Regions from separate parts of the Candidatus Clostridium stratigraminis genome, predicted to be linked through region 1. Evidence: riboswitches for the same ligand, from Rfam matches in the RefSeq annotation. Region 1 holds a riboswitch; the other holds the start of a gene.
What was found. A riboswitch is a leader RNA that binds a small molecule or an ion and turns the genes downstream of it on or off. The one in region 1 is predicted to bind thiamine pyrophosphate.
Positions count from the first base shown of each region.

Region 2: another riboswitch for thiamine pyrophosphate. It lies ahead of thiT (energy-coupled thiamine transporter ThiT); the one in region 1 lies ahead of thiD (bifunctional hydroxymethylpyrimidine kinase/phosphomethylpyrimidine kinase).

Region 1 is NZ_JBJHZZ010000013.1:5,812-11,288, reverse strand. Features, by position in the region: gene ACJDUG_RS14310 (ABC transporter ATP-binding protein) at 1-959, opposite strand, end outside; gene ACJDUG_RS14305 (hypothetical protein) at 1,133-1,297, opposite strand; TPP riboswitch at 1,518-1,612, shown strand; gene thiD (bifunctional hydroxymethylpyrimidine kinase/phosphomethylpyrimidine kinase) at 1,757-2,566, shown strand; gene cytX (putative hydroxymethylpyrimidine transporter CytX) at 2,553-3,716, shown strand; gene thiM (hydroxyethylthiazole kinase) at 3,769-4,566, shown strand; gene thiE (thiamine phosphate synthase) at 4,557-5,174, shown strand; gene ACJDUG_RS14280 (DUF4349 domain-containing protein) at 5,297-5,477, shown strand, end outside.
Region 2 is NZ_JBJHZZ010000007.1:32,812-38,288, forward strand. Features, by position in the region: gene ACJDUG_RS11080 (sensor domain-containing diguanylate cyclase) at 1-66, opposite strand, end outside; gene ACJDUG_RS11085 (DegV family protein) at 324-1,169, shown strand; gene ACJDUG_RS11090 (PadR family transcriptional regulator) at 1,173-1,610, shown strand; gene ACJDUG_RS11095 (hypothetical protein) at 1,796-1,951, shown strand; gene ACJDUG_RS11100 (hypothetical protein) at 1,951-2,130, shown strand; TPP riboswitch at 2,181-2,283, shown strand; gene thiT (energy-coupled thiamine transporter ThiT) at 2,384-3,076, shown strand; gene ACJDUG_RS11110 (ferredoxin) at 3,160-3,348, opposite strand; gene ACJDUG_RS11115 (Mrp/NBP35 family ATP-binding protein) at 3,436-4,278, opposite strand; gene ACJDUG_RS11120 (response regulator transcription factor) at 4,437-5,126, opposite strand; gene ACJDUG_RS11125 (HAMP domain-containing sensor histidine kinase) at 5,144-5,477, opposite strand, start outside.

The sequences.
Region 1 (5,477 bases):
TCACTATCCGTAATGTTAGGCTTTATATCCATAATTTTTGCAATCTTTTTTGCAGAAGCATTAGTTTGAGCAATTAAATTTGTAAGCCAGCCAAGCATTCTCATAGGCCACACAAGCATCCAGATATATCCGCTGAAGGCCACTAAAGTACCTAAAGACATTGATTCCTTCATAACAAATATTCCACCAACTGCAACCAGCAGCACTATTGATATATTTGTTAAAAATTCAATTGGAGGAAAGTAATCTGCAATTATTCGGTTCTGCTCCATGCCTAAATTGAAGTTTTCCTTATTAAGCTTTAAAAACTTCAATATTTCATGTTTTTCTCTAGCAAAGGCCTTAACCAATCTTACACCTGCTATATTTTCCTGGGCAGCAGTATTTAATATAACGCCTTGATCGCTTAATTTTCCATAGGATTCTCCGATTTTCTTTTCAAATTTAAGTGCAAGGTAAGCTATAGGAGGCATTCCTATAAGACATACTATAGTCAGCTTCCAATTTAAAAAGAAGAGTATAGCAGAAGCTACTATGAAATATATGGCATTTTCTATAAATAATCTTATACCAAAGGAGACACTTCTCCATACATTATCTACATCTTCACCTATTCTTGACATAAGCTCTCCAGTGTTCATATTGTCAAAATAGCTAAAGGGCAGAGTTTGAATATGGTCAAATAAATCCTTTTTAATATCTATACTAATTTTTGCAGACAGTACATCAAACAGATATTCTTTAACATAACCAAGCACAGCTCTGCTTAGGGTTATAGATAAGAATCCAAGAAGGATAATCCATAAAAGATTATTTTCACCTCCTATAAATACCTTATCAGTAATTTCTTTCTGGAGATATGGGTTAAACATATCTAATGCTATGGCTAATGTCATTGCAAGTGATGGGATTATAACCATCCATTTGTATCTCCACACATATTTAAGAATTGGTTTCATTCTAATATCCCCCCTTCATACTTTAAGTTAAATTTTTGTTAGAATGAAAAAACCATGGTTATCCCATGGCTTACTAATCTTATAAGTTAGTTTCTTATAAAATTCAAATAAAAAGGCCATGGGTTTTTGCAGCCCATGACCAGTATTTCATATTAATGAAAAACCGTTTAGTATCAAGGTGTGGTCACCGATACGAAGGCAGGGCTACCATATGAAAATTTAGATAATATGCCACTAAATGCCGCACTAATTCCTTTAATGGACATAGCACTGCCATTAGCTCTGTTATTTACGCCGTTCATTTTTTGTCTTTCTACAGCTGACATATTTACTAACATTTTTCCTACCTCCTTTTATAATTAAAAATAACTTCTTAAATATAATACAACCCTTTACAACTTTTGTCAATAATTTTATAAAAAATTTGTTAAAATATTGTGTAAATTTAGAATATGTTCTTAATAATCTATTTATTATATATGATATTAAGTACAAAATTATATTATTATATTGAAATATTTTATGTAATTATGTAAAATGACATTGTAACTAATAGAATATTTTTAGCAGGGGTGCTTTTAGCTGAGAGGAAAATCCAACCCTTAGAACCTGATTTGGTTAGTACCAACGAAGGGAGCGTAACAAAATTAGCCAAATGTCTAATTCAATGTGCTGCCTTGCAGCACATTTTTTTACTTTATAGGAGGTTAAAGCCCTAAATGGGCTTTAACGGGCAGTTTGTGAACGGAAGCGAGTGGTCTTAAACTACTCAGTGTTCCGACTAAAAGGAGGAAAAAATGAAAAAAGTATTAACAATAGCTGGCTCAGACAGCTGTGGAGGAGCAGGAATACAGGCAGATTTAAAAACCATGAGTGCCTTAGGCGTTTATGGCATGAGCGTTATTACTGCTGTTACGGCACAAAATACCACAGGGGTATATGAAGTCCAAGAAATAGATAAAAAGGTTATAGAGGCGCAAATAAGGTGCATTTTTGAGGACATCGAAGTAGATGCAGTAAAGATAGGAATGGTTTCAGATGCAGAAATTATAAAGGTTATAAGAGAGCTTCTAATAAAATATAAAGCAAAAAATATAGTGCTTGATCCAGTAATGGTATCTAAGAGCGGTTATTTTCTTTTGAAACCTGAGGCAGTAAATGAGCTTAAAAATCTTATTGCAATTGCTGATATAGTTACTCCAAATATTCCTGAGGCAGAGGCTTTAACAGAGCTTAAAATTACAAGTCAAAAGGAAATGGAGCTTGCAGCATTAGATATTAATAAATTAGGTGTAAGAAATGTTCTAGTGAAGGGTGGACATAGATGCAATGATGCTAATGATGTACTATTAACAGAAGATAAGTTTCTAACTATTAATGGGCACCGAATAGCCACTAATAATACTCATGGAACAGGATGTACACTTTCCTCAGCTATTGCGTCTTATATAGCTAAGGGATTATCAGTAAAAGAAGCTGTGATTTTATCAAAGGAGTATATTACTAAGGCTATCGAAAATTCATTTCCTATTGGTAAAGGAGTAGGGCCAGTTGGTCATTTTGTAGAAGTCTATAAGAAAGCAGGAGTTTCCTATGAAGAAGATTAAAAATTCATCAATGTTTTTACTATGGGTTGGAGCTGCAATATCAATAACTGAAATCTATACTGGGGGCATTATAGCTCCCCTAGGTTTAACAAAGGGCCTTTTAGCAATTATTATAGGACACCTAATTGGTACTGCCTTTTTAGCCTTTGGAGGATATATTTCCTTTAGAGATAGCAAGAATGCAATGGATAAGGTTAGAGACTCTATGGGAAGTATTGGTGCTAAGATTATTGCACTTTTAAATATACTTCAGCTAATAGGTTGGTCGGCCATTATGATAATTCAAGGGGGGCGTGCTTTAAACAGTGTTATACCTGGCTTAAGCTTTAACTTCTCTCTTTTATTTATGGCACTGGCAGTGTTTATATGGGCTTATTCCTTTAATAACTATTCAAAACTTGTAAATGATATATCTGTAGTGGTATTAATCATTGTTTGCATATTAATGTTCTTTAAGGTTCAAGGTTCTGCCCCTGCAGCAATAAACGGTACTATGAGTTTTACTACTGCTATAGAACTTGCCATTGCAATGCCTGTATCCTGGCTTCCTCTTATAGGAGACTATGCAAAGGATGGAGAGAGCAAAGAGGGGGTGCTTATTTGGAGCTTTTTGGGTTACTTTTTTGGAAGCGTATTGATGTATGCCTTAGGTCTTTTAATCACCGTTAAATCAGGAAAGGATGTAATAGTGTTTATAGCTGGTACTGGTCTTAGTGCTGCAGCTACATTGGTGATTGTGCTATCAACTGTAACTACAACTTTCATGGATATTTTTTCAGCAGTTATTTCATCTAAACAAATTATTAAAATTAAAAATGAAAATAATTATATAATTTTGTATTCAATAATTGCAACTATTATAGCTTTTATTTTCCCAATTGAAGGCTATCAAAATTTCCTTTTAACAATTGGAAGCATATTTGTACCAGTTTATATTATTGTATTTTCAGAATATGCCTTAAAAGGGAACTGGAGCAATAAGGGTTTAAATATTATTGGTCTTTTGACTGCTGCATTGGGTACATTGATTTACAACTATTTTAATAAAGTTGCCTTTGGTATACCTACGCTATTGGTATTTGTTATTTTGATAGTTATTTATTATTTACCAAGGAAATTAATTAATAAGCCTTTAATTCAGAAAAATTAAGGTACTTGTTAACACAAATAAAAATAATAATTTTTTAAAGGAGAAGATTAGTATGATTAAAGAAGCTGCAAGTGTTATTACAAAGGTAAGAAATAAGGTTCCACTAGTACAAGCAATAACAAATTACGTTACTGTAAATGACTGTGCAAATATTTTATTAGCATTTGGGGCATCACCTGCAATGGTTGAAGCCTACGATGAGGCTTATGATTTTGCAGCAATATCTTCAGCTATATATATAAATTTAGGAACCTTAACTAAGGAACAAGAGGAAGCAGCAGTACTAGCAAGTATTTCTGCAAAGGTTAATAAGGTGCCTGTTGTGCTTGATCCAGTTGCCTGCTCAGCAATTCCACGAAAGAACTTAGTTATAAAAAGGATGCTGGAGCTTGGGAGAATTGATGTAATTAAAGGAAATGGCGGGGAAATAAAATTTTTAGCAGGACAAGCTTCAAAGACAAGGGGAGTAGATTCAGTTGATGATGGAGAAGGTCTTGAAAAGGCATGTGTAGACCTAGCTCAAAAGTACAACTGCGTTGTGGCAGCAACAGGTAAGGAAGATATTATTACAGATGGTGAAAGAGTGGCTATTATTCAAAATGGAGTAGAAATGCTTACGAAGATTACAGGAGCAGGCTGCATGCTTGGAGCTCTTTGCAGTGCTGCTGTTGGTGCAGAAAAAGACAGCTTTATTGCTGTAGTAAATGCAGTACTTTCTATAAACTTAGCAGGTGAAGCAGCTTTTAAGGAGGTTCAGCTTCCAGGGAGCTTTAGAACAAAGCTAATAGATAATGTTTATTTACTTTCTGAAGAAAGATACGCAAAGGAAGGAAAGGTAATATGGAAATAGATTATAGACTATATTTAGTTACTGATAGAGTTTTTTTAGGGAACAAGAGTTTAAAGGACGCTGTAAGTGAAGCTATAGAAGGTGGAGTAACTTTTATTCAAATAAGAGAAAAAGATATTTCCACTAGAGCTTTTTACAATATTGCGTCTGAGGTAAAAGAGGTAACTGATTATTATAAGGTTCCTCTAGTTATAAATGATAGAATAGATATAGCACAGGCCATTGATGCTGATGGAGTACATCTTGGGCAAAGTGATATGCCAATTCAAATAGCAAGAAAGATACTAGGTAAGAATAAAATAATAGGTATTTCAGTAGAAGATGTAAAAGAGGCCAAAGAGGCAGAAGGAAATGGTGCTGATTATGTGGGTGTAGGAACCGTATTTTATACTGGAACAAAAAAGGACATTAATAAGCCTATAGGACTTAATGGACTTAGAGAGGTGTGTGGTTCAATTAAAATACCTAAAGTAGCTATCGGTGGTATTAATAAATACAATCTTAAAGATATCTTAAGAGCCGGAGCAGATGGAGCAGCTATCGTATCAGCCATTTTAGGCGAAAAGGATATTAAGGAAGCTTCAAAATTATTAAAAAGTTTATTTTAAAAACATGAAAGTGAGCATTAAAATAGGAAGATTACTTCCTATTTTTTTATTTTATGGTATCCTTTTGATTTCTAGCACGTATATATAAGTAAAATTATGAACCTTAATGAGGAGGTTTTAATGTGAAAAAAATAAAGTTTATTTACATTATATTAGTAATAATATTATTATTTACAGGATGTGGCAGTAAGAGTGCCTCTAAAAACTCAGTTAGTACTGCCCCACAAGCTGCCAGCGGTTTAAATGCTCAAGACCAATCTGCTAATTCTAATTTATCTATATCCAATGAAAGTACTGCTGATA
Region 2 (5,477 bases), on a different contig from region 1:
TAAAATAACTAAAATGACCACAACACCTGTTATAGAAATTAAAATATAAATTAAGCTTCCTTCCATTAAGTTCAACTCCTAATCCTAATAATTTAATAATAAAATAAATTATTTTAATGCTGGCCATTTTTTATATATCTACTGAAAATTATAATTCTAAATCTAATGGTTTACAATCATTTTCGAAGCTTTAAATTGTAATGGTATTAATACTCTAATAAATATTTTAATTATAATGTATAACATATCATTATCACTATTGATAATGATATCAATAGTGATATATAATAATACTAATAATTTATATGGAGGTTGTAAATATTTTGAGTAAAATAGCTTTGATTTCTGATAGTTCCTGTGATTTAACAGTAGAGTTAATAAATAAATACAATGTAAAAATAATGCCTTTAAGAATTATTTATAAGGAGAAAGAGTATATAGACCGGGTTAATATTACTCCTAAAGAGGTGTATGACTACCTAAATATAGAAATCCCAACTACCTCAATGCCTTCAATTCAAGATATGGAAAACATTTATAGCACACTTGAAATGGAAGACTTTACTCATGTTATTGCTATAACAATTTCTTCAGGCTTATCTGGGACCTTTAATGCAGTTAAGCTTGTAAGTGAGAATCATCCAAATTTAATAACCTGTTTATTTGATTCCAAAACCCTTTCTGCTGGATTGGGTGCAATAGTTGAGGAATGCGGTAATCTTATAAATGAAGGTAAAAGTTTTGAAGAGATAGTAGATGAGCTCCCCTCTATTAAAAGTCGCATTTCGGTATACTATGTGGTAGAAACCCTAGAATATTTAAAAAAAGGCGGCAGAATAGGTAAAGTGTCTGCTACTATTGGAGAATTTCTTCATATAAAGCCAATAATATCAGTTGATGAGGAGGGTAAATATTTTACTTATGCAAAAGTAAGGGGAAGAAAGCAGTCTATAAATAAATTAATAGATATTGCTAAAGAGACAATTAAAACTACCAAAGCAAAGCTTTTTGTTCTGCAAGGAGGTGCCCTAGAGGAAGGTAAAAAGCTTTATGATTCCTTCTTAGGCGAAGCCAATTTAACTGCTCTTCATTTTGGAGATATAAGTCCTGCCTTAGGTGTTCATACTGGCCCAGGCCTTTTAGGAGTGGTTGTAGTAAGGGATGTGTAATAGTTGGATAGAGATATAAAAGCTGAAGAAAAGCGGCTTTATGAGGAATATAAGCAAAAACTAAATGAGCTTAAAAGGATTAAAAACGAGAAAGAGGCTGTTGGTCAAGTTTTTACAAAGGGCCTTCTTCCTTTATATGTTCTCTATATTCTAAGCTTAGGTCCCACAAATGGTAATGATATATCACATAAAATCGGAGAAAATACCAACGGCAACTGGATTCCTAGTACTGGAGGCATATATCCCCTATTGAAAAAATTTGAAAAAAATAATCTTGTTATTGGTAAGTGGGATGATGAAAAAAAGAAAATACAAAAAATATACACCTTAACGGAAGAAGGAATTAAAGAATTTGAAAGTAAGAAAACACTTTTGAAGGAAAAAATTGAAGAAGCACTAGAGGTTTTTAAAATTATTTATAATGACTTATATAATAAATAACCCGATGTTTCTCTAACTTTTATATTACAAATTAATTTTTTTCAAATAGCCCTCAAAGTATTACTAACTTTTAATTTAATTGAATAATTAAAAGACAATAGTCAAAAATAATTATGATTACTATATTAAATATATAAACCTTTTTAATATTTAATATAGTTTATATTAAATTAGGAGCTGATGAAATGGCTACAGGAAAAAGCAAAAAAGGTATTGTAGGAAAGGTACCTATGGCAAACAAGAGAAAAGGACCAGTTGGTGAAGGAATAGATATAATGGATAATAGCCTAACTAATGCTCATGACATCGATAAAACTATTAAGAATAGGAAAGAACGCTAATGCAAGGAATAGTAATTGAAGTGTTTAGTACTGAAGCATATGTTTCCCTTCCTGATGGTAGAAACATCAGCATCGGTTTAGCTCATTTACCTTCGAATGTAAAAGCTGGTTCTACTATTAACTTTGAGCCTAGTAAGCTTCAAATGGTTAACCACACAATTGGTCAGATTATAATTTAAAAATTATTGTTAAAAGCTGCTAAATATATTATAATGGATGTAAATAAATATTTTTGTGCTAGGGGTGCCTATAGGCTGAGAAAAGGATTTAATCCAATAACCCTCATACCTGATCTGGTTAATACCAGCGTAGGAAAGCGATTTTGTTAGATATAAAACCGTATTCCAAAATACGGTTTTTTTATTTTACTTAATAGTGTGGCGATATTATCTAAGGCGTTTCTTTCACAACAAAGAAAAGAGGAGAGTTTGTATGAATGGTTTTAGTTTAAAATTTTCAGGAATTGATTTTAGTGGTATTAGTCAAGGGTTTGCAGATGTCCCCAAACATCCATCGGCAATTTTCGCTATTATTGGTTTAATAATATTAGCAGTTATTTTTATTAAAGTAAAAAATATTAAGTTCTCAACCTCAATAATTACAAATGTGGGGGTTGCTCTTGCATTAGGAGCAGTTTTAAAAATGGTTAAATTTTATCAAGCTCCTATGGGTGGCAGTGCCACACTAGGAAGTATGGTACCCATTTTTATTATTGCCCTATTTTATGGACCAGAAATTGGTTTTCTTACAGGAATTATTTTTGGAGTAATTGATTTTATTCTAGCACCATATATATTACATCCTGTGCAAGTTCTTTTTGATTATCCTTTAGCTTTTTCTGCTATTGGTATAGCTGGCTATTTTAGAAATAAGTCAAAGTTCACCATGCTTGCTGGAGTACTTATATCTATTGCTGTAAGATTTATTTTTCATTTTATATCTGGTCTTATATTCTACGGCAGCTATGCTCCCCAAGGTATGTCTGCAGCTTATTACTCCTTTTTCTATAATTTCGGCTACCTTGCACCAGATGCAATTCTCTGCTTAATTGTACTTGCTATACTGCCTTTAAAACAAATATTTTCAGTAATAAATAAGCAAAATATATCTTCAGTTAAAAATTAATTTTTAGCTCAAGAAACCTAAAATTATTATATTATTTTTAAAAAAGACACTGAACTATTAAAATTCAGTGTCTTTAATATTCTTTAGGATACAGAAATAGCATTTACCGGGCAGGACTCTTCTGCTTCCTTAGCACTTCCTTCAGCATCAGCTGGAACTGTATCAGTAATAACACCAGCCTTGCCGTCATCCTCCATTTCAAAAACCTCAGGGCATAAGGATGGACATAATCCACAGGAAATACAAGTCTCTTTATCAACATAAGCTTTCATAAAAATCCTCCTCTTTCTTAAAGAAAATGCAAAAATTTATAATTAACAATAATATTGTTTCCTATATTAAACTAATTATAACAAAAATTATTGTAGGGTCATGAAGTTTCTTAATAAGTCATTATATTCTGAGGATAGATTAATAAAGTCTTCAATTTTTCCACTTTCCATGCTTTCTACTAAGTCAAGGTCAATTGGAAGCTCTGCTATTAAAGGAATTCCTAAGATTTCCGCCTGTTCTTTGCCGGATTTTTTACTAAATACCTTTAGCTTTTCACCGCAGTTTCCACATTTAATATAAGACATATTTTCTACAACACCAAATACCCTTATCTTCATCTTTTGTGCCATAATAACTACCTTTTTAACAATCATAGTAACCATATCCTGTGGAGTAGCTGCTATTACAACACCATTAAGAGGAATGCTCTGCATAACTGTAAGTGCTAAATCCCCTGTTCCAGGAGGCATATCTATTAATAGATAGTCAAGTTCTCCCCATTCAGTATCTCTAAACATTTGAGTCATAACGCCAGTAAGCACTGGACCTCTCCAAATGACTGGTTGTTCTTCTTCCTCTGTTAATAGGTTTAAAGAAATTACCTTTATCCCAGTAGTTGTTTCAACTGGAATAAATTTAGCCTCTTCTTCAGTTTTACCTTGGACTATATCTGCTCTCTTTTCATTTATACCAAAGAATCTAGGCATAGAAGGTCCTGTTATATCACCATCTAAAACTCCAACTTTGTATCCAAGACTTCTAAGCTTAGTTGCAAGAATACCTGTAACAGTAGATTTACCTACTCCGCCTTTCCCACTCATTACTCCAATTATATTTTTAATGCTGCCGTAGCTAGGAATTAATGCAGAACAGGTAGCTTCATTGCTGCCGCATTTTCCTTTACTAGCACAGTTATCACATTTGCTCATATAAACCCTCCTGTATTCCTTATTTGTACGTAACAATTATCAATTGTTACGCCTCCTGTATTCCTTATTCTGTACACAATGATTATTAATCATTGTGCCTCCTGTATTCCTTTTAAGATAATAACATTATAACACTTTCTAATGAAAATAAATATCATTTATATTTTAAACCTGTATCCTGCTCCCCATAAAGTTTCTACGTATTGAGGGTTGGAGGGATCAGCTTCGATTTTCTCCCTTAATTTTCTAATGTGAACAGTAACTGTAGCTATATCACCTATAGAATCCAAGTCCCAAATACGTTCAAATAATTCCTCCTTGCTAAATACCCTATTAGGATTCATAGCTAAAAGTGTTAAAAGATCAAATTCTTTTGCAGTTAGAGTTACTTCCTTGTTATTTATAAAAACTCTTCTTGAAACCTTATCTATGAAAAGGCCTCTTATTCTAATTTCCTCCTTTTTATTATCTGTTTTACCCATAAGTCTTTCATATCTTGATAGATGGGCCTTTACCCTTGCTACTAATTCACTTGGGCTAAAAGGTTTTGTTATGTAATCATCAGCACCCAGGCCCAAGCCTCTTATTTTATCAATATCCTCTTTTTTTGCCGATACCATAAGAATTGGAATATCCTTTTCTAAGCGTATCTGCTTGCATATTTCAAAACCGTCCATTCTAGGCAGCATTAAGTCCAGGATTATCAAAGCATAATCCCCGCTCTTTCCTCGATTAAGACCTTTTTCCCCATCTTCCTCAATTTCAACTTGAAAACCATCAATTTCTAAATAATCTCTTTCAAGCTCTGCAATGCTTCTTTCATCTTCAATTATGAGTATTTTCTTCATATTATCCCACTACCTTTTTATATATCTTTCTGTCTTAATGTAAAATATATACTTGTTCCTATTCCTTCAGTGCTCTCAGCCCAAATTCTACCGCCATGTTCCTCAATAATTAGCTTTGCAATTGCAAGTCCAAGCCCGCTGCCTCCAGTTAATGTATTTCTTGATAAATCTGCTCTAAAAAATCTATCAAAAATATATGGAATATCTTTTTCCGGAATACCTTGCCCATTATCTTTAATTTGAAATTGTATATAGTTATTATTTTCACTTAAATTTATTTCAATTTTTCCTTTATCTTTTTTTGTGTACTTAATAGCGTTTTCTACAATATTAGTAATTACTCTTTTTATT